4 regions of the Pseudomonas sp. GW823-FHT01D03 genome follow, and region 4 is predicted to be linked to each of the others. Evidence: predicted binding sites of a transcription regulator. Region 4 holds the regulator's gene; each other region holds the start of a gene.
What was found. Region 4 encodes FliA, which starts transcription of late flagellar genes. Its sites were predicted from a motif close to CTAAAGTTTNNNNNNNNNNNGCCGNTAA; they were not measured.

Region 1: motA (flagellar motor stator protein MotA) is a predicted target of FliA. The motif match lies at 2,371-2,398, and genes of this name have one in related genera.
Region 2: AC1RBR_RS02445 (methyl-accepting chemotaxis protein) is a predicted target of FliA. The motif match lies at 2,546-2,573, and genes of this name have one in related genera.
Region 3: AC1RBR_RS01650 (methyl-accepting chemotaxis protein) is a predicted target of FliA. The motif match lies at 1,718-1,745, and genes of this name have one in related genera.

What each region holds. Positions count from the first base shown of each region.
Region 1 covers NZ_JBXAKK010000001.1:639,368-645,411, reverse strand. The annotation lists gene AC1RBR_RS02800 (toll/interleukin-1 receptor domain-containing protein) at 1-318, shown strand, start outside; gene motB (flagellar motor protein MotB) at 371-1,447, opposite strand; gene motA (flagellar motor stator protein MotA) at 1,451-2,302, opposite strand; gene AC1RBR_RS02785 (HDOD domain-containing protein) at 2,469-4,007, shown strand; gene rhdA (thiosulfate sulfurtransferase) at 4,050-4,865, shown strand; gene asd (archaetidylserine decarboxylase) at 4,885-5,745, shown strand; gene AC1RBR_RS02770 (lectin OAA family protein) at 5,806-6,044, opposite strand, start outside.
Region 2 covers NZ_JBXAKK010000001.1:554,189-560,232, reverse strand. The annotation lists gene AC1RBR_RS02465 (methyl-accepting chemotaxis protein) at 1-517, opposite strand, end outside; partial or broken gene AC1RBR_RS02460 (cache domain-containing protein) at 653-1,678, opposite strand; gene AC1RBR_RS02455 (cell division protein ZapA) at 1,823-2,125, opposite strand; gene AC1RBR_RS02450 (hypothetical protein) at 2,122-2,352, opposite strand; gene AC1RBR_RS02445 (methyl-accepting chemotaxis protein) at 2,631-4,256, shown strand; gene AC1RBR_RS02440 (potassium/proton antiporter) at 4,560-6,044, shown strand, end outside.
Region 3 covers NZ_JBXAKK010000001.1:363,858-369,901, forward strand. The annotation lists gene AC1RBR_RS01640 (FecR domain-containing protein) at 48-1,049, opposite strand; gene AC1RBR_RS01645 (sigma-70 family RNA polymerase sigma factor) at 1,049-1,549, opposite strand; gene AC1RBR_RS01650 (methyl-accepting chemotaxis protein) at 1,861-3,741, shown strand; gene AC1RBR_RS01655 (SRPBCC family protein) at 3,888-4,355, opposite strand; gene AC1RBR_RS01660 (amino acid adenylation domain-containing protein) at 4,378-6,044, opposite strand, start outside.
Region 4 covers NZ_JBXAKK010000001.1:1,803,801-1,809,844, reverse strand. The annotation lists gene AC1RBR_RS08050 (chemotaxis protein CheA) at 1-936, opposite strand, end outside; gene AC1RBR_RS08045 (protein phosphatase CheZ) at 991-1,779, opposite strand; gene AC1RBR_RS08040 (chemotaxis response regulator CheY) at 1,797-2,168, opposite strand; gene fliA (RNA polymerase sigma factor FliA) at 2,336-3,076, opposite strand; gene fleN (flagellar synthesis regulator FleN) at 3,073-3,903, opposite strand; gene flhF (flagellar biosynthesis GTPase FlhF) at 4,017-5,357, opposite strand; gene flhA (flagellar biosynthesis protein FlhA) at 5,369-6,044, opposite strand, start outside.

The sequences.
Region 1 (6,044 bases), 1.2 Mb from region 4:
CACCTGCTGGCGGTGGTTTCGGAGAAAACCGCACTGTCGTGGTGGGTGCCGTTCGAAATCGGCGAAGCGACCATCAGCAACCGCCGGATCTGCTCGTTCCGCACCGGGCAGACGCAACTGCCGGAGTATCTGGACAAGTGGCCGAAGCTGAGCACAGCCAGTGATCTGAATTTCTTCATCGATGCCTATCGTGAAGAAGTATCGAGCAAGCGCTCGATGACGCTGGATTCGAGCAACGAATCCTTCAGCGGCACCTATAAGCGCAACGCCGATCTGTTCCATGAACAACTGAAAAACCGGATTCGGCGCGGGTTCTGAAGCCGCACGACAGCCACAAAAAAGCCGACATCACTGTCGGCTTTTTTGTCGGTCACTGCTTCGGCGCGGGGGCCGGCGCAGCAGTTGGTGGAGCTGTTGGCGCTGGCGCCGCAGTCCCCGGCGCGGCCGGTTTCGGTGCGGCGTCGTCGAACAGGTTCAGGCGTTCGCGCAACTCGTGTGCCGGCACCGGCTGCTGATCCGCCGGCAGCGCGTTCGGATCGACCGGCGTCGCCGGAGCGGCGCCGTTCTGACCTTCGGCGGCGGGCTTGGCCGCGTCGGCACCTTGCGAGCCTTCGATGGCGGCCTGGGCCTTTTTGGTCAGAACCACGATGTCGATGCGGCGGTTGACCGGGTTGAACGGGTTTTCCTTGTCGAACAGCGCCGACGAGGCATAACCGACAACCCGCGCCACCTGCGAATCCGGATAGCTCCCGGCAACCAGCGCACGCCGTGCAGCGTTGGCACGGTTGGCCGAGAGCTCCCAGTTGCCGAAATCGCCGGTGCCGATATACGGCTTGGCGTCGGTGTGGCCGCTGATGCTGATCTTGTTCGGCACCGCTTTGATGGTGTCGGCCATGGCCAGCAGGATGTCTTCGAAGTACGGCTTCAGACGTGCCGAACCTGAGTCGAACATCGGCCGGTTTTCCGCGTCCATGATCTGGATGCGCAAGCCGTTCGGGGTGATCTCGAACAGGATCTGATCCTTGAACTTCTGCAACTGCGGGTTCTCGTCGACCTTGTTCTGCAGTTCTTGCAGCAACAGCTCCAGGCGTTCTTTCTCGACCTGTTCGGCCATGCCTTCGACCTGCTCGGTGTCGACCGTGACCTTGTCCGGTTGCGGCTGGGATTTCACCTCAGGGTTGAGGGTGTTTTCCGGTGCCAGGGTCGGCGTGCCGCCCAGATCAATGATGTACGGCGTGCCGCTTTCGGAGAAGCCGACCGGATCCTTGAAGTAACCGGCGATGGCGATCTTCTGCTCAGGCGTTGCGGTGGACAGCAGCCACAACACCAGGAAGAACGCCATCATCGCCGTGGCGAAGTCGGCGAAGGCGATTTTCCACGCCCCGCCGTGGTGCCCACCGGCTATGCGCTTGACGCGCTTGATGATTATCGGCTGATTATTTTCCATGGCTTAGCGACCGCGAACGGCTTGTTCCAGCTCGGCAAAGCTTGGACGGTGCGCCGGGTACAGAACCTTGCGCCCGAACTCCACGGCCAGCGATGGCGGCATGCCGGAAGCCGACGCTACCAGCGAGGCCTTGATGGCTTCGTAGACGTTCAGTTCTTCCTTGGCATCGTGCGCCAGGGAATGCGCCAACGGCCCGAAGAAGCCGTAGGCCGCGAGAATACCGAAGAAGGTACCGACCAGTGCCGCACCCACGTGCAGGCCGATGGATTTCTGATCGCCTTCACCCAGCGACGCCATGGTCACCACGATACCCAATACCGCCGCAACGATACCGAAACCGGGCATGGCGTCGGCAATGCCGTTCACCGCATGGGACGGGTGCTCGAGGTCTTCCTTAAGGCTGTAGAGTTCCATGTCGAACAGGCCTTCCAGCTCATGCGGAGCCATGTTGCCGGAGGACATGATGCGCAGGTAATCGCAGATGAACGCGGTCATGCGCTCGTCTTTGAGCACGGCCGGGTACTTGGCGAAGATCGGGCTCGCGGCAGCGTCTTCGATATCGCCTTCGATGGCCATCATGCCTTCGCGGCGGCTCTTGTTGAGGATCTCGTAGATCAGGCCGAGCACTTCCAGATAGAACGTGTGGCTGAAGCGCGAACTGAACATGCTCAGGGATTTCTTGAGCACGTGCATCGTCATGTAACCGGGGTTGGCCTGCAGGAATGCACCGAGGGCCGCACCACCGATGATCATCACCTCGAAGGGCTGGATCAGGGCGGCAATTTTGCCGTGGGAGAGCACGTATCCGCCGAGCACGCTCGCGAATACGACGATGATGCCGATAATTTTAGCCATAGGTAGAAAGTACTTATTTAAGTCGGGTTCAAGGTCATATTCGGAAGTTAAAAAATCTCTTCTTCTACTTATCGGCAAAACTGCGCCAGACTATAGCCAGTTCAGGCGAAAAGCCAATTTAGCCCATGCCGGGCGCGTCTACAGTCAGTGAAGATCTCGTCCAGACATGGCTAATGAAACGAACGTCCCACACGCAAAACCGACCACGCTCGAGGGCTGGGTCAAACTGCTCGATGGCGTGCGCCTGCCCGTGCCGCAAGAGGCTCACGACAAGGTTTGCCGGGCGATCCGCGACAACCGCAGCTCGTTGCGCGATATCGCCGACCTGATGCAGGACAGCCCGGCGCTGGCCTTGAGCATCATCCGTGAGGCAAATCGTCACACCCACGGCACCATGGCCGCTCCGGCGGAAAATCTCGAGGTGGCGATCAACCGTCTGGGCCTGGCGCGTACCGAAGAATTGCTCGCGCGTCTGCCGGTCGAACCGCAGATGCAGATCCCCAAGGCGTTGCGCCAACTGCAGATGATCAGCCAGCACGCGACACAACAGGCCAACGGTTTTTTCGCCAGCCGCCTCGCACGCCTGTGGCAGGACATTCACTGGGGCAGCCTGTTGTTTCTGTCGCCGTTATGGCCGCTGGCGCTGACGTTTCCAGAGTTGCTCGAAGAGTGGGAGTTGCGGGTTATCCACAAGGGCGAATCGGCGCGCACGGTCGAGAAGCAACTGTTTGGCGTACGCCTGCTGAAGATCGCCGAGGCGCTGGTGCAGGTCTGGCACCTGCCGATCTGGGTGCAGCAGGGCTATAAACTGCTGCTCAGCGAACAGCGCGAACTGGTGAAAGTACTGCGCATCGCCCGCGACAGCGAACATCCGTTGCGCCAGCAGAATCGCCTCGACGACGATCCGACCCTGCGCCGCTGGCTCAACCAGCCGGCCAACACCGTGTTGCTGGCCAACGGTCTGGCGCTGTCGGCGCAACAGGCCTGGGACAGTCCGCACAGCGAACGCTGGCAGTACCTGACCAGCCTTTATCTGCAAATCTCGATGGACGAAGTGCAGCAGCAGTTGCACCAGCAAGCCGCCAACAGTGCGCGCCAGCATGCCATGCCCGATCTGTGGCACCCGGCGGTGTCGTTATTGTGGCCATGGGGCACCCATCGCTTGCCGGCCGGGATGCTGCCGGCGGCGGCACCGAATGCCGAGGATCTGACGCAGTGGCGCCGGCAATGCGCCGAACTGCTGGCCGAGCCGAGCCGCTTCACCAATGCCATGAGCCTGACCGTCGCCGCCCGTGATGCGCTGGTCGCCAGCGGCATGCGCCGGGTGATGCTTCTGATGGCCGACCGCACGCAATCGAATCTGCGGGTGCACCAGACCTTCGGCCTGCCGAAGGAAGCCACCGCACTGAATTTTGTCGTCAGTCAGAGCAAAGTCCTGCAACGGTTGCTCGCGCAGCAGGCACAGGTGCGGATCAACCCCGAGAACAACGCACAGTTTTCCGCATTGTTGCCGCCGGGCCTGCGTGCGCTGTTCCGTGGCGAGCATCTGTTCCTGCGCTCGCTGGTCAATAACGGCCGGGTGATCATGATCGTCGTCGCCGACCAGGGCGGCGGACCGTTCGCCGACATCACCGTGCAAGCCTTTGGCAAAACCGCGCAGTGCATCGAAAAAGCCCTGCACAGCTTTAGCAGCCGTGGCCGATGAGGCTGCGCTACAATCCCCCCCTTTGTGCTCTGGAGACCTCACATGTCTGACTTCTCTGGCTTGCCGCTCGTCATCGAGCCGAGCGACCTGCTCCCGCGTCTCGATTCCCCTGAACTGATTCTGGTGGATCTGACCAGCCCTGCCCGTTATGCCGAAGGTCACCTTCCCGGCGCACGCTTTGTCGACCCCAAGCGCACCCAGCTCGGCCAGCCGCCGGCGCCGGGGCTGCTGCCGGCCAAAGCCGATCTGGAGGCGTTGTTCGGTGAGCTGGGGCATCGTCCGGACGCGGTTTACGTGGTCTACGACGATGAGGGTGGTGGCTGGGCCGGGCGTTTCATCTGGCTGCTCGACGTGATCAGTCATGACAAATACCACTATGTCGACGGCGGTTTGCCGGCATGGCTGGAAGCGGGCATGCCGATGTCGATCCAGGTACCGCCTGCAGTGGGCAGCCCGGTGGCGCTGACCCTGCACGACGAGCCGACGGCAACCCGCGAATACCTGCAAAGTCGTCTCCGCGCCGCCGATCTAGCGATCTGGGACGCCCGCGGGCCGCTGGAATATTCCGGTGAGAAAGTGCTGGCCGCCAAGGGTGGACACATCCCCGGTGCGGTGAACTTCGAGTGGACCGCGGGCATGGACAAAGAGCGTCAATTGCGGATTCGCACGGACATGCCGCAGATCCTCGAAGACCTCGGGATCACCAAGGACAAAGAAATCATTACCCACTGCCAGACCCATCACCGGTCGGGCTTCACTTATCTGGTGGCCAAGTCCCTCGGTTATCCGCGGGTCAAGGGCTACGCCGGTTCCTGGGGCGAGTGGGGCAACCACCCTGATACGCCTGTCGAGATTTAAGGTTTTTTAAGGACAACTAATGAAAGAGCGTCTGTTTATCCTCAGCCAGTACCTGCTGCCTCATCACCTGCTGTCGCGCCTGGCCGGCTGCGTTGCCGAGTGCCGCGTGCGCTGGTTCAAGAATGCCTTCACCCAGTGGTTCGCCAAGCGTTATCAGGTGGACATGTCGCAAGCGCTGGTCGAAGACCTGACCGCCTACGAGCATTTCAACGCCTTTTTCACCCGCGCCTTGAAAGACGGCGCGCGGCCACTGGACCAGACGCCGGGCGCGATTCTCAGCCCGGCCGACGGTGCGGTCAGCCAGCTCGGCCCGATCGAACACGGTCGCGTGTTCCAGGCCAAGGGCCACAGCTTCAGCGTGCTGGAACTGCTCGGCGGTGATGCGTCCAACGCGGCGCCGTTCATGGGCGGCGACTTCGCCACCATTTACCTGTCGCCAAAGGACTACCACCGCGTGCACATGCCGCTGGCCGGCACTCTGCGCGAGATGGTCTACATCCCGGGCCGGATCTTCTCGGTCAACCAGACCACCGCGGAAAACGTTCCGGAGCTGTTCGCCCGCAACGAGCGTGTGGCGTGCATTTTCGACACCGAGCGCGGGCCGATGGCCGTGGTGCTGGTCGGCGCAATGATCGTCGCTTCGATCGAAACCGTGTGGGCCGGCCTGGTCACCCCACCGAAGCGCGAACTGAAAACCTTCCGCTACGACGAAGCCGCCCGTGCGCCGATTCATCTGGAAAAAGGCGCGGAGCTGGGTCGCTTCAAGCTGGGTTCGACAGCGATCGTGCTGTTTGGCCCGGATCAGGTGAAGTGGGCCGAAGAACTGGTGGCGGGTTCGCCAGTGCAAATGGGCCAGGCCCTGGCCCTGCCGACGGCCTGAGCCGGCTGATCCGCCCTTTCACACGTCTGTGAAGGGGCGGACACGACCTGGGAGGCGCCGTTACTCTATCTGTCCACGGAAGCCGATCGGCCCTTCGTTGGCGTAGGTATTGGTGCCACTGAGGTTTTTCCCTCCATCGCTGGAAGTGACGCTCAACGCGACTACGTTCTGATTGTCCCGTCCACCGATCACCCACTTGCCGCCCGGATGCCATGGGGCATCATTGCCACCCCACTGGTTCTCGACGTTGTATTGATTCTGACCGGTGCGCTGCGCCTTGAAGCCAATCGGGCCTTCGC
Region 2 (6,044 bases), 1.2 Mb from region 4:
GCCCGGTAATCGCGGTCAGCGACGCGCCCGTACGCTGGCTCGACTCAACCCCGGTGCCGGTCGCCGCCTGCCCGGTACGCATCGATGACACGGCATTCTCGGCGCCTTGCTTGAGGCTGCCGATCATTTGCTGAATCTCGTCGGTGGAGGCCTGGGTTCTGCGCGCCAAGGTGCGCACTTCATCCGCCACTACCGCAAACCCGCGCCCCATATCTCCGGCGCGCGCCGCTTCAATCGCCGCGTTGAGCGCAAGCAGATTGGTCTGCTCGGACACCCCGCGAATTACCGCCAGCACCGAGTCGATCGACGCCACCTGTTGTGCCAGCTCACCCACCGCACCCGCCGCCACGCCAATCTCGTCGGACATGCTTTCAATATGGCGGATCGAGCCGCCGACCACTTCCCGCGCCTGCAGCGCTTCATCGCGAGCAGTTTGTGAAGCCAGCGCGGCGTTGCCGGCGTTCTGCGCGATTTCCTGCACAGTCAGGCCCATCTCATGCACCGCCGTGGCGACCATGTCGGTCATTTCCTGCTGGCGCCCGGAGCGTTCAGCGGTGTTTTCCACCACTTTCGCCACTTGGCCGACCGCCGTGCGCAAACGCTCGCTGGTGGTCAGGACTTCGCCGATCAGCCCGCGCTGGCTGTCGAGAAAACGGTTGAAGCCGCGCGCGAGATCGCCCAGCTCATCGGCGCGACTGGAATCTAACCGATGGGTCAAATCTCCACCGCCGCTACCGATCGCTACCAGCGCGGCTGTTACCTGACGAATCGGTCGCACCAGCCCTTGGGCCAGCCACACCACCAGCGCCAGGCACACCAGTGCCACCGCCAGACCGATGCCGCCGCTCATCCACATCGCCTTGCGGGCTTCGGCGTAGATCTGCGATTGCGGCACTTCGGCCACCAGCGTCCAGCCCAGATCACGCAACGGCAGGCTGAAGGCGAGGAAGTCTTCGCCATCGCGCTGGAAGGAACTGTTGCTGGCGACTTTCTGACCCATGACCGCTTGCGCCGCCGACGCACCGATCTGCTCCGTGAGGGTGCGCTTGCCGCTGAACTGCGCCTCGGGATGAACCTGGATCAAACCGTCGGAACGCACGAGATAGACCTTGCCGCGCTCGCCAAAGCTGAAGTTATGGATCAGCTCCGACAGCTCTCTCATGCTCAGGCCCAACCCGGCCACGCCGACCACCTTGCCGGCCTGCTCGACCTTCAAGTCGATGAACAGCGCCAATTCTCCGGTGGCGCCATCGTTGTCGATGTTCAGGGTGCGCGGCTGATTGCTATCGAGAAAGGAGTAGAACCAGGCATCGGCCGGTTTGGCCCGACTGAGGGTGCGATCCAGGCCCTTTTCGGTAATGTAGTGATTGGAGTCGGTGCCGATGATCAACGCGGTGAACGCTTTATGTTCGGCGCGGATGCCTTCCAGATACTGCGCGAAGACCGCTGTTTTGCTGCTGTCTTCACCCGCTGCCAGCCAGTCGCGCACCATGCTGTTGCTGGCGATGTCTTTGGCCGCGGTGAGGGGTTGGACGAGGATGCGTTCGATATCGTTGCGCGTCGCTTCAATGCTCGACGGCAGCGCTTGTTCGACCAGATAGCTCTGGGCGAGGCGGTTGACCACCAGGGTATAAATGCCAACCACGATCAGGATGCTGACCAGCAGAGCGGTGCCCATGCTGAGAATCAGCTGCCATTGAATACTGCGTCGCCACAACTGCATGGAGCACCCCCAAAGAATAAGTGGCCGAAACAATGCAACAGCCGTGCCGATTGTATACAACCCGATCGACAATCTATTCTTTGGTTGTGCGCAACCCCATCAGCCCTGATTGATGGTCTTGGCGATGGTGTCGACCGTGGCGCTGACTTGCTCTTGGTAACGGTCGAGTTCTTCCTGATGTTGCTTCTTCATTTCGATCTGCTGCGAGCACAGGTTCATCGCTGCCAGCACCAGCAAGCGGTCACCGATCAGCGTCGGGTATTTGCGTTTGGTGTCGGCCAGTGCGGCCTTGAGCATCAGTGCGGCATCCAGCAGGGTCTGTTCTTCCCCGGCCGGTGCCTTGATCGAATAGTCCTCCCCGAGAATGGAGATGACTTTTACCCCTGCGGTGCCGTGGTTCATGCGCTGACAGGGCCTGCGTTGACGCGATCAACCAGAGCCTGGATCCGCGCTGCGGTGGCGCCGTGCTTCTCTTCCTGTTCCATCAGGCTCAGTTGCAGGCTTTCGTTTTCATCCTTGGCCTGGGCCAGTTCCGTGGACAGGGTCTGGTTGGTTTGCGCAAGGGTCTGGTTCTGTTGCACCAGGTCGCTGACGAGCTGTTCCAATTGGCTGAGGGATGCTTCCAACATTTTGATCTTCCAAGCGTTTTTCAAAGGGCGCGTACGATAAAGAAAAGTCACTGCGGATGCCAGGGTTATACCGGCGCAAGGCCTTGATTTTCCTGGCGGCCGACCGTTCTCGCGAGTTTAAAAGACTGTGATCTGCCGATCTGGTTCCTGCACTTCGTCGCCCAGGCCCATATGCGACAAATACGCACAGTGCCTCAAGACTTTAGTCGTATGACCGATAAGTCATCCATACAGCAGTCTCAGCCCGCATGGATGCGGCCCTTTTTGGTATCCGCGCCATGTCCCTTCGCAATATGAATATCGCCCCCCGGGCGTTCACCGGCTTCGCCCTGATCGGCGGCCTGATGCTGATTCTCGGCGTGTTTGCCCTGAACCAGATGAGCAAAATCCGTGGTGCTGCCGAGGACATCACGTCCAGCAGCGTGCCGAGCATCAAGAACCTCGACGAGTTCACCCAGCTGACCTTGCGCCTGCGGGTCCTGTCGTATCGCTTGCTGGTCAACCGCGAGCCGGACGTGCAGCAGAAGACCGTCGAGTTGCTGGACATGCGCAATCAGCAGATTCGTGCCGCCCAGACCGCCTACGAGCCGTTGATCGGTAGCCCGGAAGAACGCGCCGCCTACGATCAATACGTGCAATTGCTCGGCCAGTACCGGCAGATCGAAGACCGGATGAAGAGCTTGTCGCGCAACAATCAGGTGGACGAGTTGCGCAACCTGCTCAACACCGAGTTGCTGAACAACTCCGAAGCGATGAACACCGTGCTCAACCGCCTGATGCAGATCAACGGCGAGCAGATCAGCCAGACCAATCAGGAAGCGGCCGACCAGTATTCCTCGGCGTTCAATCTGGTGGTCACCCTGTTGGTGATCGCCACCGGCCTGACCTTCCTGTTCGCCTGGCTGCTGACCGTCAGCATCACCAAGCCGATTTCCAAAGCACTGGACGCGGCGGAAACCATTGCCGAGGGCAACCTGACCCAGCCGATCCACGTCGACGGTAGCGACGAAGCCGGGCGCCTGCTCGCGGCAATGGCCAAGATGCAATCGAAGCTGCGCGACACCTTGCAGCGCATCTCCGGCTCGGCCACCCAGCTTGCATCTGCGGCTGAAGAGCTGAACAGCGTCACCGACGAAAGCGCCCGTGGCCTGACCCAGCAGAACAACGAAATCGAACAGGCCGCCACCGCGGTCAACGAGATGACCAGCGCCGTGGAAGAAGTCGCCCGCAATGCGGTGAGCACTTCGGAAGCCTCGAAGAACGCCACCACCTCGGCCGGAGACGGCCGCGACCTGGTGCAGGAAACCGTCAGCGCCATCGAACGCATGAGCGCCGACGTGCAGAGCACCGCGACCCTGATCGGCGATCTGGCGAATGAATCCCGCGACATCGGCAAGGTGCTGGACGTGATTCGTGGTCTGGCGGACCAGACCAACCTGCTGGCCCTGAACGCAGCGATCGAAGCGGCGCGTGCCGGTGAAGCCGGGCGTGGTTTTGCCGTGGTCGCCGATGAAGTGCGTGCCCTGGCGCATCGCACCCAGCAGTCGACCAGCGAAATCGAACGCATGATCGGCAGCATCCAGAGCGGCACCGAACACGCCGTGGATTCGATGCGCAACAGCACCGAGCGCGCCGAATCGACCCTGAACATCGCCCGGGGTGCCGGGATGTCGCTGGACACCATCAATACCGCGATCGTCGAGATCAACGAGCGCAATCTGGTGATCGCCAGCGCCGCTGAAGAACAGGCACAAGTGGCCCGCGAAGTGGATCGCAACCTGGTGAACATCCGCGACCTGTCGGTGCAATCGGCTACCGGCGCGAATCAGACCAGTGCGGCGAGCAACGAGCTGTCGCGCCTGGCGCTGGATCTGAACAATATGGTTGGGCGGTTCAGCCTGTAACAACATTTACCTTGAAGTAAATGAAATCTCTGTGGCGAGGGAGCTTGCTCCCGCTCGGCTGCGCAGCAGGCGCAATCCAGCCACTGCGTCTGCTCTGAAAAAACCTTTGCGTCTGATTTTTGGGGGCGCTGCGCGCCCCAGCGGGAGCAAGCTCCCTCGCCACAGTCATCACATGCCGCACCTCCTGCGTGAGCACGCTGTAAAAAGCTTTTTGACAGCATCACATTTCAACAGGTTAGAATCGCTGGCACGCAGACTGCATGGTCAGTTTGTGCCCGTCTTTACGCTTCTGGAGTACTGCCTTTGAATGCGACGACCATCAACAGCCTGTTCTTGATCGGCGCGTTGCTGGTAGGTGCAAGCATTCTTGTCAGCTCACTTTCTTCCCGTCTCGGCATCCCGATTCTGGTGATTATTCTTGCGGTCGGCATGGCCGCCGGGGTCGATGGCGGCGGGATCATTTTCGATAACTACCCGACGGCCTATCTGGTCGGCAACCTTGCACTGGCGGTGATCCTCCTCGACGGTGGCTTGCGCACTCGCGTTTCGAGTTTCCGCGTGGCCCTGTGGCCGGCGTTGTCGCTGGCCACGGTCGGGGTGTTGATCACCACCGGGCTGACCGGTATGGCCGCGGCATGGTTGTTCGACCTGAACCTGATTCAGGGCCTGCTGATCGGCGCCATCGTCGGCTCCACTGACGCCGCTGCGGTGTTTTCGCTGCTCGGCGGCAAGGGTCTCAACGAACGGGTGACCGCCAGCCTGGAAATCGAATCCGGCAGCAACGACCCGATGGCGGTGTTCCTCACCGTGACCCTGATCGACATGCTCGCCAGCGGCCAGACCGGCCTGCACTGGAGCCTGCTGACCCACCTGATCCGCGAATTCGGCATCGGTGGCGTGATCGGTCTGGGCGGTGGCTGGCTGATGCTGCAACTGGTCAACCGGATCAACCTCGCCACCGGCCTGTATCCGATTCTGGTGATCGCCGGCGGTCTGGTGGTGTTCGCCCTGACCAACGCCCTGCACGGCAGCGGCTTCCTCGCGGTGTACCTGTGCGGTCTGGTGATCGGCAACCGCCCGGTGCGCAGCCGTCACGGCATTCTGCACATGCTCGACGGCATGGCGTGGCTGGCACAGATCGGCATGTTCCTCGTGCTGGGGTTGCTGGTTACCCCGCACGATTTGCTGCCGATCGCCCTGCCCGCTCTGGGTCTGGCGCTGTGGATGATTCTGTTCGCCCGGCCGCTGTCAGTGCTGGTCGGCCTGCTGCCGTTCAAGGCATTCCACGGTCGCGAGAAAGCATTTATTTCCTGGGTCGGCCTGCGCGGCGCGGTACCGATCATTCTCGCGGTGTTCCCGTTGATGGCCGGGCTGCCGAATGCGCAGCTGTATTTCAACCTCGCGTTCTTCATTGTGCTGGTGTCGCTGCTGGTGCAGGGCACGAGCCTGCCGTGGGTGGCCAAACTGTTGAAGGTGACGGTACCGCCCGAGCCGGCGCCGATTTCCCGTTCGGCACTGGAAGTGCACATCACCAGCGAGTGGGAGCTGTTCGTTTACAAGCTCGGCGCCGAGAAATGGTGCATCGGTTCGCCCCTGCGCGAGCTGAAAATGCCCGAAGGCACCCGCATCGCCGCCCTGTTTCGTGGCCAGCAACTGCTCCATCCGTCGGGTAGTACGGTGCTGGAAGTCGATGATTTGCTGTGTGTTATCGGCCATGAACACAACTTGCCAGCCCTCGGAAAACTGTTCAGCCAGGCACCGCAACGCGGTCTGGATCTGCGCTTCTTC
Region 3 (6,044 bases), 1.4 Mb from region 4:
GCTTACTGACCAAGCCGGACTTGTCGCGAAAACCCGCCAAAGTAATTTCAGGTCACCGCCTCGAGTGTGACCCACCATCGGGTGCGATAACGCAATTGCACCGGCAGGGTCTGCGGCAGGATGGCCAGCAGCTTGTCGGTGTCCTCCAGGCGGAACACTCCGGACAGGCGCAAGTCCGCCACCTGCGGCGCGCACGTCACAAAGCCCTGCCGATAACGCCCGACTTCATTGAGGAAATCGCCCAGGCGCATGTTGCGGGTCACAATCAAACCATCGGCCCACGCGCCCACGTCCATATCCAGTGGCGGGGCCGGGCGCACCTGATGGTGATCGATCAGATAGGTCTGCCCGGCGAGCGCCTCGACGGAGGTTGCGCCGCTGCGAATGGCGACGCTCCCTGAGCTGACGGTGAGCCGCGTGCAATCGCTGTCCTGACGCAGAATGAAGCGGGCTTTTATCGGCTCATAAATGCCATGACGACTTTGCACGCGAAGTGGCCGGTTGAACGTCGCGCCTTCATCGTTACCGCCGCAGGTAACGATGATTTCCCCGCGAGTGAGTTTGATCAGCCGTTGTTGCGCGGTGTAATCCAGATCCACAGCACTTGCAGTGTTCAGCTCGATCCGCGTGCCGTCGGGCAACTGGAAGCCGCGGCGTTCGCCGGTCGCCGTTGCATAATCGGCGCGCCACTGCTGCCAGACGGAGATGTCCTTGGCCAGCCACGCCGCGGAGGCCATCAGTACCGTGCCGGACAGCAACTTCAAGGCCTGTCGCCGTCCGAGTCCTTGCGCACTGTTTTCCAGCGTATTCAGCGCCACGTGCGCACCGGGCACGGCGCGCAGGTTATGGCTCAATTCCGCCTGCAACGACTGCACACGTTGCCAGGCCAGTTCATGTTCATGATGTTCGGCGCGCCACGCGTCGCACTGATGACTCAGGCGCGCATTGCCATGGTTGTTGCGCAGCCGCAGCAACCAGTGAATGGCTTGCTTGACCACCTGTTGTTGCGGCTCGGCGCGGCGCCCGACTGAGTTGTTGTCCACAGGCATCAGGCTTCGTACCGCAACATGTAACAGTGATACAGCGCATCGGCGACGTAACGTTCGACTGAGCGCAGTGACAAACCCATCTGCGCGGCGATTTGCCTGTGGGTCAAACCTTCGCACTGCGCCAGCAGAAACGCCTGACGCACTTTCGGCCGCAAGCCTTCGAGCATGCGCGCCACGCTCTCGAGCAACTCGATCACCAACGCGCGAGCTTCGGCGCTTGGGGTTTCGGCTTCGGGCAAATGGGCGATGGCTTCGAGATAGGCGCGTTCGATTTCTGCACGGCGCCAGTGGTCGATTACCAGGCCACGGGCGATGGTGCGTAAAAATGCGCGAGGTGCCTTGAGTTCCAGACGTTCGCTGCGCTGCAACAGACGGACGAAGGTGTCCTGGGCCAGATCCGCGGCATCTGCGGCATTGCCCAGCCGCGCTCGCAGCCAGGCGTTGAGCCAGCCGTGATGACTCCTGTAAAGCGCCTGCATTGCAAACTCAGGTGAGGACATGAACGCGACAGCCCGAACGTCACAAATGATAATTAGTCGCATTTTTATCAAGGGCTGAGAATTTTGCAACCTCCGCACGAATAACCGTCTTAAAAAACTGAAGGCAAACGCTCTGGCACGCCGTTCGGCGGGAATCTGACAGAAATGCCGCACATTTCCCACAACGCCCTAAGTTTTCCGCGAACGGTGCCGACAGACTGGTGAGACATGCGTGCACCAAAGTAGAGCGGTCGTCAGAACGCCGCCTGCGCTGTACATGGAATGTTGCATCCCGGAACGCATCCCCACTTTTGCATAAGAAGTCCCATGAAATGAATCTCAAGTTCAGCCATAAAATCCTGTTGGCCGCCTCGGGCGTCGTGGTCCTGGCTTTCGCTTTGTTCACCCTCTACAACGACTATCTGCAACGCAACACCATTCGCCAGAACCTTCAGTCGTCCGTGCAGCAGGCCGGCGATCTGACCGCCAGCAGCGTGCAGAACTGGATGAGCGGGCGAATTCTGGTGCTGGAAAACCTCGCGCAAAACGTTGCCCATCAGGGCAAGGACGCCGACTTCCCGGGGCTGGTCGATCAACCGGCCTTCACCTCGAACTTCCAGTTCACCTACGTCGGCCAGGCCAACGGGGTGTTCACTCAGCGCCCTGACGCGAAAATGCCCGACGGCTACGACCCGCGTCAGCGCCCTTGGTACAAGCAGGCCGTGGTCGCCGACAAAACCATGCTGACCCCGCCGTACATGGCGGCGGTCGGTGGTCTGGTGGTGACCATCGCCATGCCGGTGAAAAAGAATGGCGAACTGCTGGGTGTAGTCGGTGGCGACCTGAGCCTGGAAACACTGGTGAAGATCATCAACTCGGTGGACTTCGGTGGCCTTGGCCACGCGTTCCTGGTCAGCGGTGACGGCCAAGTGATCGTCAGCCCGGACAAAGATCAGGTGATGAAGAACCTCAAGGACATCTACCCGAATTCCGGCGTGCGCATCGAGAAAGGCAACCAGAACGTGGTGCTCAACGGCCAGGAACGTATCCTGTCGTTCACCCCGGTCAGCGGTTTGCCGAATGCCGACTGGTACATCGGTCTGTCGATCGATCGTGACAAGGCCTACGCCGCCCTCAGCCAGTTCCGTACTTCGGCGCTGATCGCGATGTTCGTCGCGGTCGCTGCGATTGCGTTGCTGTTGAGCCTGCTGATCAACGTCCTGATGCGTCCGCTGACCACCATGGGCCGCGCGATGCAGGACATCGCCCAGGGTGAAGGCGACCTGACCCGGCGTCTGGTCGTGGAAGGCAAGGATGAGTTCGCCGAACTGGGCAGCTCGTTCAACCAGTTCGTCGAGCGCATTCACGCGTCGATTTCCGAAGTGTCGTCGGCCACCCGTCATGTACATGACCTGTCGCAACGGGTGATGGCGTCGTCCAACGCCTCGATCATCGGTTCCGACGAACAAAGTGCCCGCACCAACAGCGTGGCTGCCGCGATCAACCAGTTGGGCGCCGCCACTCAGGAAATCGCCCGAAATGCCGCCGATGCTTCGCAGCACGCCAGCGGCGCGAGCGAGCAGGCCGATGACGGTCGTCAGGTGGTCGAGCAGACCATTCAGGCGATGACCGAGCTGTCGCAGAAGATCAGCCTGTCGTGCACCCAGATTGAAACTCTGAACGCCAGCACCGACAACATCGGCCACATCCTCGATGTGATCAAAGGCATCTCGCAGCAGACCAACCTGCTGGCGCTCAACGCGGCCATCGAAGCGGCACGTGCTGGTGAAGCCGGACGTGGTTTTGCGGTGGTGGCGGACGAGGTGCGCAACCTCGCCCATCGCACCCAGGAATCGGCGGAGGAGATCCACAAGATGATCACCTCCTTGCAGGTCGGTTCCCGTGAAGCGGTGACCACCATGAACGCCAGTCAGGCGTCCAGCGAAGAGAGCGTTGAAGTGGCGAATCAGGCTGGCCTGCGCCTCGTCAGCGTGACCCAGCGCATCGGCGAAATCGACGGCATGAACCAGTCGGTGGCTGCCGCGACCGAAGAGCAGACGGCGGTGGTGGAAACCCTCAACGTCGATGTCAACCAGATCAACCTACTGAACCAGCAGAGCGTCGCCAACCTCAATGAAACATTGAAGGATTGCGATGCGTTGTCGCAGCAGGCGAACCGGTTGAAGCAGTTGGTCGACAGCTTCAAGATCTGATCGCCAGACGGAAGACCGCGTTATCGTTCTTCGCGAGCAAGCCCGCTCCCACAAATTGACCGCGTTCCTACAGAAGGAATGCAATCAAAATGTGGGAGCGGGCTTGCTCGCGAAGGCGGTAGTTCAGTCACCGCCAAACTGAAGCCTTACACAAACAGCTTCAGCACATTCCCCATCGCATCATCGGCAAACCCCTGCACGAAATCCTTGAACCCCGGCAGCGCTTCCTCCCCACCTGAAGCCGGCTCGGCAATGATCGTCCAGGTCGCCCGCGACTTCCCCGCCCCCAGTGATTCCACATTCATCGCCGCCCACAAATTCGCCACACCCAAGGTGTTGTAAATCGTGGTCCAGGTCATGGCGCGCGCCTGCTCATCGCGGGAGTTGAGTTGTTCGACCACCACATTGCCATCCTTGAAGAATTTCTTGCGCAGCGACGACACGCCGTCGCCGGTCATTTCGATGTGCGACAGCGCCGGAATGAAACGGTCGAAGCCAGCGAAATTGCCGACCACCGCCCAGACCTGCGCCGCGTCCGCCGGCACCTCCACCGAAGACACAACGTGGCAGCCGTGCGGGTTTTTGATCAGGGTGTCGGGTTGCAGATTGCTCATGGTGTTGCTCCTTTTTGATGAACTAGATGAAGTTGATCTGTTTCAAGTAATCGCAGCCGCGACGTAGCAGCGCCGGGGATTTTTCCGGGTACTGCGCGCCCATCTGCCGCACGCCGGCCTTGGCGTTGGCATGGCCGATCAGGGAGATGTCGCCGATGTCTTCCTCGAAGCCGTTGAGGTAGAAACCGAGCACGCCGAACAGCGCGTTGTCGGCATCGACCCGGCCCAGTTGCTGCTGCCAGTCGGCGACGCTGACCAGCGAGAACTCGCTGCCGGTTTCGCGGAACGAGGCGACGTAGGCATCCCAACTCAGCGGCTCGGGGTTGTGCAGGTTGAACACCGCACGCTTGGTCGAATAACGGCTGGCGTGGAAGGCGATGAAGCGGGCGAGAAAGTCCACCGGCATCAGGTCGAAATTCAGCGCGAAGGCCGGCACCTGACCGAGCTGGATCGAGCCCTTGAGCATCAGCATCAAACGGTTTTTGTGCGGCTGGCAGACGCCGCTCAGGCTGTTGAAGCTGATGTTGCCGGGGCGATACAGGTTGACCCACACCCCGCGCTCGCGGGCCCGTTCGAGGATGCGTTCGCCGACCCATTTCGACAGGTTGTAGCCGTTGCGAATGTAGATCGGCGGGGTCGCTGCGGCGGGCAATTCGAGCACGTGGCCTTCGCTATCGACGGTGCTGGAAGCGGACAGCGTCGAGACAAAATTGAAGACCTTTTTGCTGCGCCCTTCACACAGGCGCAGCAGCTCGAAAATCGGCTCGACGTTATCTGCGGCAAGCGACTCGTAATCAAGCACGTGATTGACGTTGGCGGCGTTGTGCACCAGCGCGCCGAACTCGCGATCCAGGCGCTGATAATCGTCAGCGGCCAGACCCAGTTGCGGGCGGGTGAGGTCCGCGGAGTAGATTCGCACCCGGCTCAAATCGAGATGTTCGAGGCGGTTCTCGCGCAACGCCTGAGCAAAACGCTGCGCCGCCGTTTGCCCGCCCCCGTCGCGCACCAGACACGCCACTTCGCTGGCGCCCCAACCAAGCAGCGCTTCGACGATGTGCACGCCGACAAAGCTGTTGGCGCCGGTGACGATCACCTTGTGCACATCGCCCAAGCGACTGATGGGCAGCGGCTCAATGTTCAGCGCACGCTCGGCGTCGGCCATGGCCTGGGCGCTGAGCACCGCGCTGTCATCGGTACCGCGCACCAGCGTTGCGAGTTTGATGATGGTCGGCAATTCGATGAAGCGGTTGATCGAGATGCTGCGCCCGAACTCCTCACGCAAGCGCAGCAACATCCGCGACAGCAGAATCGAATGCCCACCGAGATTGAAGAAGCTTTCGTCGGTGGAAATATCGCTGCTCGGCAGCTCCAGCAGTTCCGCCCAGATCTCCAGCAGCAACGCTTCGTCAGCGTTTGCCGGCAGGCATTTCGGACTGCTGTCCTGCACGCTCACCGGCAGCTCCAGCAACGCTTTGCGGTCGACCTTGCCGTTGCTGGCGAACGGCATCTGCGCCAGTTCAGTCCACGCCACCGGTTGCATGTAGTCCGGCAGAAACTGCTGGGCATGCGCCTTCAACAGATCGCGGGCAGCGTCCGACTGCGGCTGCGCAAGGAACGCCAGAATCCGCCGCTGATGGTCGATCACCACCGCCACCTGGCGGTACAACTGGCTCTCGCGCAGGCAGCGCT
Region 4 (6,044 bases):
CGCAGCAGCGGCGCCAACGTCGGTGAACTTGCCTTTGCCGTGCAATTCGTCGAGCAGCGATTCGAACTCGTGATCGCTGATCAGATCGCTGCCGGCAGCGGCGGCCGCCGGTGCGGCAGGCGCAACCGGTGCCGAGGCGATCGCCGACTCCAGCGCTTCAACGGCGAAGTTGCCCTTGCCGTGCAACTGATCGAGCAGTGCTTCGAATTCGTCGTCGGTGATGTCCGAGCTGTCACCCGCCGCGGGTGCCGCCGGAGCGGCCGCTGCCGGTGCCACGGCGTCCGCCGCGAACTGGCCTTTGCCGTGCAGCTGATCGAGCAACGACTCGAATTCGGCGTCGGTGATTTCATCGCTGGCGGCCGCATCGGCAGCCGGCGCAGGTGCAACAGCAACCGGGGTTTCGGCCTCGGCCTTGACGGCGTTCAGCGAATCCAGCAACTGTTCAAATTCGTTATCGGTGATGTCGCCCGAATCGCTCGAATCGCCTTCGACGACCAGTTCTTCGATCATCTCGGCCACTGGCGAAGCCGGAGCTTCGTCGGCCGTTTGCGGTTCGGCCAGACGCGCCAGCGCGGCCAGCAGTTCCGGGGTTGCAGCAGTGATCGGTGCACGTTCACGGACTTCGCTGAACATGCTGTTCACCGCGTCCAGTGCTTCAAGCACCACGTCCATCAGTTCTGCATCAACGCGACGCTCACCCTTGCGCAGGATGTCGAACACGTTTTCGGCGATGTGACAGCACTCCACCAGCTCATTGAGCTGAAGGAAGCCGGCGCCCCCTTTTACAGTGTGGAAACCGCGAAAAATTGCGTTGAGCAGATCTGCGTCATCCGGGCGGCTTTCCAGCTCGACCAGTTGCTCGGACAGTTGCTCAAGAATCTCGCCGGCCTCAACCAGGAAATCCTGAAGGATCTCTTCATCGGCGCCGAAGCTCATTAATGGGGTGCTCCTACAGGTCTAAAAACCCAAAAAACCTAAAATTCCAAAACTCTAGAATCCGAGGCTGGATAACAAATCGTCCACATCGTCCTGACCGGACACAACGTCTTCTCGTTTATCGGCATGAATCTGCGGACCTTCACCCTGCGAGAGATGTTTTTGTGGATCTTTTTCTGCAAGCATCGCGGCACGGTCGTGTTCGATGCCCGCAAAGCGGTCAACCTGACTGGCCATGAGGACGAGTTTGAGCAAATTGCTTTCGACTTCGGTGACCAGTTGGGTCACACGCTTGATCACTTGACCTGTGAGGTCCTGGTAATCCTGAGCCAGCAGGATGTCATTGAGGTTGCTCGACACCGCACGGTTGTCCGTGCTGCTGCGTGACAGAAAACCGTCGACCCGGCGCGCCAGTTCGCGGAACTCTTCAGCTCCGACCTCACGACGCATGAAGCGGCCCCAATCGGTGCTCAGGGCCTGGGCTTCTTCAGCCAGGCCATTGACCACCGGGGTGGCGCTTTCCACCAGATCCATGGTGCGGTTGGCCGCGGCTTCGGTCAGCTTGACCACATAGCCCAGGCGTTCGGTGGCGTCGGTGATTTGCGACACTTCCTCGGCCTGCGGCATGTGCGGATCGATCTGGAAATTGACGATCGCACTGTGCAGTTCGCGTGTGAGCTTGCCCACTTCCTGATACAGGCCGCGGTCACGGGTCTGATTGAGCTCATGGATCAGTTGCACAGCGTCGCCGAACCTGCCTTTTTCAAGGCTCTCGACCAGTTCGACCGCGTGTTTTTTCAGGGTCGACTCGAAATCGCCCTGTGAAGATTCGTTATGCTCCATAGCTCCCCCGCGCGTCATCAGCCGATGCGTTCGAAAATCTTCTCGATTTTGTCTTTCAACGCCTGAGCCGTGAAAGGTTTGACCACGTAGCCGTTCACACCGGCCTGAGCGGCCTCGATGATTTGCTCGCGCTTGGCTTCAGCGGTCACCATCAGCACGGGCAGATGCTTGAGTTTTTCATCGGCACGTACGTGGCGCAGCAAGTCGATACCGGTCATGCCCGGCATGTTCCAGTCCGTTACCAGAAAGTCGATGCTTCCGCTGTTGAGTACCGGAATGGCGGTAGTGCCATCGTCGGCCTCGACGGTATTGGTGAACCCAAGATCGCGCAGCAGGTTCTTGATGATCCGCCGCATCGTTGAGAAGTCATCAACGATGAGGATTTTCATGTCTTTGTTCAATTCGACCTCCAAGCAGTCTTAAACGCGCCCAGCACCTGGACGCGCCACTTCAATCAATCCGGCAAAGCACTCGATGACTGTCTGGAGCACAACAGAGCAAGACCGGTGCCGTTCATCACCGCACCAGCCTCGTTCGCAGTGTCCCCACACTGCCTTCAGCGCGCTCGCCACTCCCCCAAACGCCCCCGCAAACGGGCCGCGCACTGGCTGTGTAACTGGCTGACCCGCGATTCACTGACGCCAAGGACTTCACCGATTTCCTTGAGGTTCAGCTCTTCGTCGTAGTACAGCGCCAACACCAGTCGCTCACGCTCCGGCAAATTGGCAATCGCATCCGCCAGCGCCGCCTGGAAGCGTTCATCTTCCAGATCGCGTGACGGCTCAAGATGAGCACTGGCGCCATCCTCGTGCAGCCCTTCGTGTTCGCCGTCCTGCAACAGGTCGTCGAAACTGAACAGCCGGCTGCCCAGCGTGTCATTCAAAATCCCGTAGTAATCGTCGAGACTCAATTGGAGTTCGGCCGCAACCTCGTGATCTTTAGCATCACGTCCGGTTTTAGCTTCAATTGAGCGAATTGCGTCGCTGACCATACGGGTGTTGCGGTGAACCGAGCGTGGTGCCCAATCCCCTTTGCGCACTTCATCGAGCATCGCGCCGCGGATTCGAATGCCCGCGTACGTTTCGAAACTGGCGCCTTTGCTGGCGTCGTATTTGGTCGAGACTTCGAGCAGGCCGATCATCCCGGCCTGAATCAGGTCTTCAACCTGCACACTCGCCGGCAAGCGCGCCAGCAAGTGATAGGCAATGCGCTTGACCAGTGGCGCGTAACGCTCGATCAACTCGTACTGCGCGTCACGTGCCGACTTCTTGTAGTAGTTCATACCGCTCGCGGTCATAACACAGGCCCTGCTGTTTGCTGCACGAGGCGCTCGACGAAAAACTCAAGGTGACCGCGCGGGTTGGCAGGCAGCGGCCAGGTATCGACCTTCTGCGCGATCGCCTTGAACGCCAGCGCGCACTTGGAACGCGGAAAGGCTTCATAGACCGCTCGCTGCTTCTGCACTGCCTTGCGCACGCTTTCGTCGTACGGCACGGCGCCGACGTATTGTAAGGCGACGTCGAGGAAGCGATCCGTGACCTTGGTCAACTTGGCGAACAGGTTGCGCCCTTCCTGCGGGCTCTGCGCCATGTTGGCGAGGACGCGGAAGCGGTTCATGCCGTAGTCGCGGTTGAGCAGTTTGATCAGCGCGTAGGCGTCGGTGATCGAGGTCGGCTCGTCGCAGACCACCAGCAACACTTCCTGAGCGGCGCGGACAAAACTGACTACCGAGTCACCAATACCCGCAGCGGTGTCGATCACCAGCACATCGAGGTTGTCGCCGATGTCGCTGAAGGCCTGAATCAGACCGGCATGTTGCGCCGGGCTCAGGTGCACCATGCTTTGGGTGCCGGAAGCGGCCGGCACGATGCGGATCCCGCCGGGCCCCTGCAACAGCACGTCGCGCAGTTCGCAGCGGCCTTCAATCACATCGGCCAGAGTACGTTTGGGGGTCAGTCCCAGCAGAACGTCGACGTTCGCCAGCCCCAGGTCGGCGTCCAGCAGCATGACCCGACGGCCAAGCTCTGCCAGCGCCAGAGACAAGTTCACTGACACGTTAGTCTTGCCGACGCCACCTTTGCCGCCGGTCACCGCGATCACCTGTACGGGATGCATGCTGCCCATGTTATTTCTTTACCTTGTCTTGCATAGACGGAGGCCACATTACTGGCTGCGCGTTCTCAACCGGAACAATGCATGGCAGACCATCGATGTAGGTACATAAACGGTTCATTACCTCAGCCAACCTGCTTGGTCGGGCTGTGGTAGATATCAGCGAACATGTCAGCCATGGCTTCTTCGCTGGGTTCTTCCTGCATTTGCACGCTGACGGCGCGGCTGACCAGTTGATGACGGCGCGGCAGATGCAGATCATCCGGAATCCGTGGGCCATCGGTCAGGTACGCGACCGGCAATTCATGACTGATCGCCAGGCTCAATACTTCGCCAAGACTGGCCGTCTCATCCAGTTTAGTCAGGATGCAGCCGGCTAGCCCGCAACGCTTGTAACTGTGGTACGCGGCGGTTAGAACCTGTTTCTGGCTGGTGGTTGCCAGCACCAGATAATTTTTTGAACGGATGCCACGCCCGGCCAGACTTTCCAGCTGCATGCGCAAAGCCGGATCGCTGGCCTGCAAGCCGGCGGTGTCGATCAGCACCACGCGTTTGCGCAGCAGCGGGTCGAGCGCCTGCACCAGCGACTGGCCCGGATCGACGTGGGTCACCGGCACATTAAGAATGCGACCCAGGGTCTTCAGTTGTTCCTGGGCGCCGATACGGAAACTGTCCATGCTCACCAGCGCGACATTCTGCGCGCCGTACTTGAGCACGTAACGCGCAGCGAGTTTGGCCAGGGTGGTGGTCTTGCCCATGCCGGCCGGACCGACCATGGCAATCACCCCGCCCTCTTCCAGCGGCTCGACTTCCGGTACGGCAATCATCCGCGCCAGGTGCGCGAGCAGCATGCGCCAGGCCTGACGTGGTTCTTCAATATCGGTGATCATCGCCAGTAGATCGCGCGACAACGGCCCGGACAGACCGATGCGTTGCAGACGGCGATACAGATTGGCTTGCGCCGGACGGCTGCCTTGCAGCTGATTCCAGGCCAGGGTGCCGAGCTGCACTTCCATCAGCTCACGCAGACTGTTCAATTCGAAACGCATCGAATCCAGCGCACGCGGATCGACGCCTGCGGCCGCCGGTGCAGGTGCCGGAGCCGGACGCGCCGGGGCGGCGTAAGTCGGTTCGCTCAACGGTTCGGCAGCGGTCAGCGGCAGGCCGGCCGTCAACGGCAGCCCGGCGAACAACTGGCGATTGGTGTTGCCGTCGGCTTCGCCACGCAGGCTCAGCTCGGCCTGGGCGGTCACGATGCGCGACTGAGTCTTGCGCAGCTCGTCCTCGAGTTCCATGTTCGGAACCCGTGGCGCCAGCGCCGACAATTTGTAATCCAGCGCCGCCGTCAGCTCGACGCCGCCGGCAATGCGGCGGTTGCCAATGATGGCGGCATCAGCGCCCAGCTCATCACGAACCAGCTTCATGGCCTGACGCATATCGGCGGCGAAAAAACGCTTAACTTGCATAAACCACTACCTCAGCCGTTGGGCCCTACTGTCGCAACGATGGTCACTTGCTTGTTGTCCGGAATTTCCTGGTAGGCCAGCACGTGCAGCCCTGGAACTGCGAGGCGACCGAAACGCGAGAGCATCGCGCGGATCGGGCCTGCTACCAACAGGATCACCGGTTGACCTTGCATTTCCTGGCGCTGCGCCGCTTCGATAAGCGAACGCTGCAGCTTCTCGGCCATGCTTGGCTCCAGCAGAACGCCCTCTTCCGAGCCTTGTCCTGCCTTCTGCAGACTATTGAGCAATATTTGTTCCAACCTTGGTTCCAGGGTGATCACAGGCAGCTCGGAGTCAGTGCCTACAATGCTTTGGACGATGGCGCGGGATACGCCGACGCGTACTGCGGCCACCAAGGCGGCGGTATCTTGACTCTTGGCGGCGTTGTTGGCGATAGCCTCGGCAATGCTGCGGATATCGCGCACCGGCACGTGTTCGGCCAGCAGCGCCTGCAGCACTTTGAGCAACTGCGACAGCGAAACCACCCCCGGCACCAGCTCTTCAGCCAGTTTCGGCGAGCTTTTGGCCAGCAATTGCATGAGTTGCTGCACTTCCTCGTGGCCGATCAGCTCACTGGAGTGCTTGTACAGAATCTGGTTCAAGTGCGTCGCAACCACGGTACTGGCGTCGACCACGGTGTAACCGAGC